DNA from 2 places in the Frigoribacterium sp. AC512 genome. Region 1 is predicted to be linked to the other one. Evidence: predicted binding sites of a transcription regulator. Region 1 holds the regulator's gene; the other holds the start of a gene.
The links. Region 1 encodes HrcA, which represses chaperone genes, less so after heat shock. Its sites were predicted from a motif close to TTNGCACTCGNNNNNNNCGAGTGCNAA; they were not measured.

Region 2: a site for HrcA is predicted at 1,052-1,078, ahead of groES (co-chaperone GroES). Genes of this name have one in related genera too.

Annotation. Positions count from the first base shown of each region.
Region 1 is NZ_OZ409850.1:1,207,789-1,209,983, reverse strand. Features, by position in the region: gene dnaJ (molecular chaperone DnaJ) at 1-339, opposite strand, end outside; gene hrcA (heat-inducible transcriptional repressor HrcA) at 434-1,456, opposite strand; gene ACZZ97_RS05510 (DUF4870 domain-containing protein) at 1,711-2,190, shown strand.
Region 2 is NZ_OZ409850.1:2,675,853-2,678,047, forward strand. Features, by position in the region: gene rarD (EamA family transporter RarD) at 1-509, opposite strand, end outside; gene groES (co-chaperone GroES) at 671-967, opposite strand; gene ACZZ97_RS12285 (THUMP-like domain-containing protein) at 1,109-2,195, shown strand, end outside.

The sequences.
Region 1 (2,195 bases):
CAGCAGGGCGTCCTGGCCGCGCTCGCGACGCGACCGCGGGCCCTGTCGCTGGCCGCCGCCTCCGCCGCCTCCGAAGAACGCGTCGAAGATGTCGCCGAAGCCCGCCGCGCCGCCGCCCCCGCCGCCGAACCCGGCCTGCGGGCCGAGGTCGTAGCGCTCGCGCTGCTGCGGGTCGCTCAGCACGTCGTAGGCGTGCGTGACGTCCTTGAAGCGCTCGGAGGCCTCGGGGCTGGGGTTGACGTCCGGGTGCAGCTCGCGCGCGAGCCTGCGGTACGCCTTCTTGATCTCGTCGGGCGTCGCCGACCGGTCGACTCCGAGCACGTCGTAATGATCTGCCACTTGTTCTCGTCTGCCTCTGGTGTCTGGGGGTGGTCTCGTGGGGGCTGGTCAGGGGGCACGGCGCGGTCGCGCAGGGCCGGGGAGGTGCGGGTCGTCAGCGCTCGGAGAGCAGCGACGACAGGTAGCGGGCCACCGCACGCACGGCGGCCATGTTGGTCGAGTAGTCCATGCGCATCGGGCCGAGCACGCCGAGGCGCGCGACCTCGCTGCCCGTCGAGGTGTACCCGCTCGCGAGCACGGACGCCTGGGAGAGGCCGAAGGAGGCGTTCTCCCGCCCGATGCTCGCGGCGACGTCGACCGCGTCGAGCTGCATCTCGCCGAAGAGACGCAGCAGGGCCACCTGCTGCTCGATCGCCTCGAGGACGGGGTAGAGGTCGCCGCTGAAGTCGTCGCCGGTGCGCACGAGGTTGGCCGCGCCGGCCATCACGAGGCGTTCCTGACGCCCGGCGGCGAGCTGCTCGACCAGGCTGGCGACGACGACGCCGACCACGACGGCCTGCTCCGGGCGGAAGCCCTCGTGCAGGTCGCCGAGCAGCGCGGCGGCCGCGCTCAGCTCGGTGCCGCCCACCGCCGCGTTGAGCGCACGCCGGAGCTCGGCGAGGAACTCGTCGTCGACGACGACGGGCAGCTCGACGAGCCGCTGCTCGACCTGGCCCGTGTCGGTGATGAGCACGGTCATGACGCGCCGCTCGGCCAGGCTGACCAGCTCGACGTGTCGCACGCGAGCCCGCGAGAACGAGGGGTACTGGACCAGCGCCACCTGGTTCGTCAGCTGGGACAGGAGGCGGACCGTGCGGCCGAGGACCTCGTCGAGGTCGGCCGAGTCCCCGAGGAACGTCTCGATCGCCTGCCGCTGCGCGCTGCTCAGCGGACGCAGGTCGGCGAGGTGGTTGACGAAGAGGCGGTAGCCCTTGTCGGTCGGCACCCGACCCGACGAGGTGTGCGGCGCCGCGATCAGCTCTTCTTCTTCGAGGAGCGCCATGTCGTTGCGGATCGTGGCGGCCGAGACGCCGAAGTGGTGACGCTCGACGATCGACTTCGAGCCCACGGGCTCGCGGGACGCGACGTAGTCGTGCACGATGACGCGCAGCACCTCGAGACCACGTTCCGAGACCACGACGCACCTCCCTCTCGCACGGCCGGCGGCGGGGCGCGTCACGACGACGACCCGAGCTCGCTGGCACTCGTCCTGCCAGACTGCCAATCCTACGTCACGCGGCCCGCGAGGCCTACTCGACCCGCACCTCCTGCCCTATGCTCGCCGTGACGCCCGCCGGACCACCTCGTCCGGCCGGGCGGCCAGCACCGACCACCGCGATGCGCCCGTTCGCCTCGACCCGGTCGGGCCCACGACGACGAACAGGTGAGCAGATGACCGACACCCCTCCCTCCCAGCCGAACGACCCGCAGGGCTCCGGCTGGGGCCAGCAGCCCGGTCAGGGCCAGCCCGGCTACGGCCAGCAGCCCGGTCAGCCCGGCTACGGCCAGCAGCCCGGCTACGGCGCGCCTCAGGCGCCGCAGCCCCTCCGCCCCGAGGACGAGAAGCTCTGGGCCACGCTGATCCACGTGGGCGGCATCCTGCTCAGCTTCGTCGCGCCCCTGGTCGGCTACCTCGTGCTCAAGGACCGCGGCCCGTTCGTCCGCGAGCACAGCCGCGTCGCACTGAACTTCCAGATCACGATGGTCATCGCGTACGTCATCGGAGGCGCCACGTCGTTCCTCGGCATCGGCGTGCTGATCACGCTCGCCGCGGCGATCGTCGTGATCGTCTTCGGGATCATCGCGGCCCTCGCCGCCAACCGCGGCGAGTACTACAAGTACCCGTTGAGCATCGAGTTCATCAAGGCGTAGCCCGC
Region 2 (2,195 bases), 1.5 Mb from region 1:
TTGACGAGCCCGTAGGCCCCGAACGAGAAGGCCATGATCAGCGACGGCCACGGCACCCCGCCCGTGCCCACCGTGATGACGACGACGGCAACGGCGCTCAGGCCGATCGCGATCCACTGCACCGGCCGGAGACGCTCCCGCAGCACCAGCACCGCGAGCAGCACCGTGACGATCGGGTTGATGAAGTACCCGAGGGCCGCCTCGACGACGTGCCCGGCCAGGGTCGCGACGATGAAGGTCGTCCAGTTGACGACGATGAGCACGCCCGCCAGCGCCATGGTGCCCACGACCCGGCCTTGACGCAGCAGCGCGAGGAACGCCGGGAACCCGCGGGTGACGGCGAGCAGCACGACGCAGAAGGCGAGGGAGAACAGGATGCGCCACGAGACGATCTCGAACGGCCCCGAGGGCGACATGAGCAGGAAGAACACCGGCAGCACGCCCCAGAGGCCGTACGCGCTGACGGCGTAGGCGAGGCCGCCCGACGAGGAGGTGCGGGTGCGGGTCACGAGAGCGCTCTGCGGTTCACGGGTCGACTCTAGGGCGGGCCGCCGTCGTCGGACACGGCCACTCCTGCCACGCTGGCTCGCTCCGCTGCCGTTCCCGGCCGGGGACGACGAAGGCCCCCGCCTGGGCGGGGGCCTCCGGGTGGAGCAGGTGCGTCGTCTGCCTAGCGGACGATGACGGCGAGGACGTCGCGCGCCGACAGGACGAGGTAGTCCTCGCCGGCGTACTTGACCTCGGTGCCGCCGTACTTGCTGTAGATGACCTTGTCGCCGACGGCGACGTCGAGCGGCACGCGGTTGCCGTTGTCGTCGATGCGACCCGGTCCGACCGCCACGACCTCGCCCTCCTGGGGCTTCTCCTTGGCGGTGTCGGGGATCACGAGGCCGGAAGCCGTGGTCTGCTCGGCTTCGACCTGCTGGATGACGATGCGATCTTCGAGCGGCTTGATGGAGACCGACACGGTTGACCTCTGCTTTCTCGGAACTTCGTAGAACGTGGGCTGGCACTTGCCACGTGCGAGTGCCAGAACAACTGTAGAGCCGAACTGGCACTCGGTCAATCCGAGTGCCAGAGTCGGTCGGCGATGGGCGAGACTGGTGTCATGGACACTGCTGAGCTCCTCGACGTGCTCTCGCCCGAGGGGCTCCGACTGCTCGACTCGCTGCCCCCCTGGAGCGCGTCCGACGACGTCGTCGGCGCCGTCGCGGCGCTCCGCCGGCAGGGCCACTCGCCCTCCCTGGTCGCCGCCGTGCTGAGCCAGTCGCGGCTCCGGGCCAAGGCCGTCGCGAAGTTCGGCGACTTCGCCAGCCGCATGCTCTTCACCGAGGCCGGTCTCGAGCAGGCCACGCGCCTCCCCGTCGCCGCCCGTCACGCCGGCCGCTACCGGGCCGCCGGGCTCGGCAGCGTCGCCGACCTCGGCTGCGGCATCGGCGGCGACGCGCTCGCGCTGGCCGCCCTCGAGCTCGACGTGCTGGCGGTCGACCGCGACGAGGTCACCGCGGCCGTCGCCTCCTACAACCTCGCGCCCTGGGCTTCGTCCCGCGTCGTGCACGGCGACGCCGCGACGGTGGACGTCGGCGACGTCGAGGGCGTGTTCCTCGACCCGGCCCGCCGCACGGCCGGCCACGCCGCGACGAGGCGCCTGGCCGACCCGGCCGACTGGTCGCCCTCGCTCGACGTCGCGTTCGGCTGGGCCGAGCGCCTGCCCACCGGGGTCAAGCTCGGCCCCGGCGTCGACCGCGAGCTGCTGCCCGCCGACGCCGAGTGCCAGTGGATCTCGGTCGACCGAGAGGTGGTCGAGGTCGGCGTCTGGTTCGGGCCGCTCGCCCGCCGCGGCGTGGGCAGGGCAGCGCTCGTCGTGGGCGCGCGCGGCACGGCCGAGCTGACCGCTCCCGCCGACTCCGACGACGTCGAGGTCGGGGAGCTCGGCGAGTACCTCTACGAGCCGGACGGAGCCGTCATCCGCGCCCGGCTGATCGGCGACCTGGCTCGGCGGCTCGGGGCGAGGACGCTCAGTCGCGACATCGCCTGGCTCACCTCGGACGAGGCGGTCGAGACGCCGTTCGCCCAGGTGTTCCGCGTGGTCGAGACGTTCCCGCTCGACGAGAAGACCCTCAAGCGCGAGCTGCGCACCCGCGGCATCGGCCGGCTCGAGATCAAGAAGCGCGGCGTCGACGTCGACCCTGCCG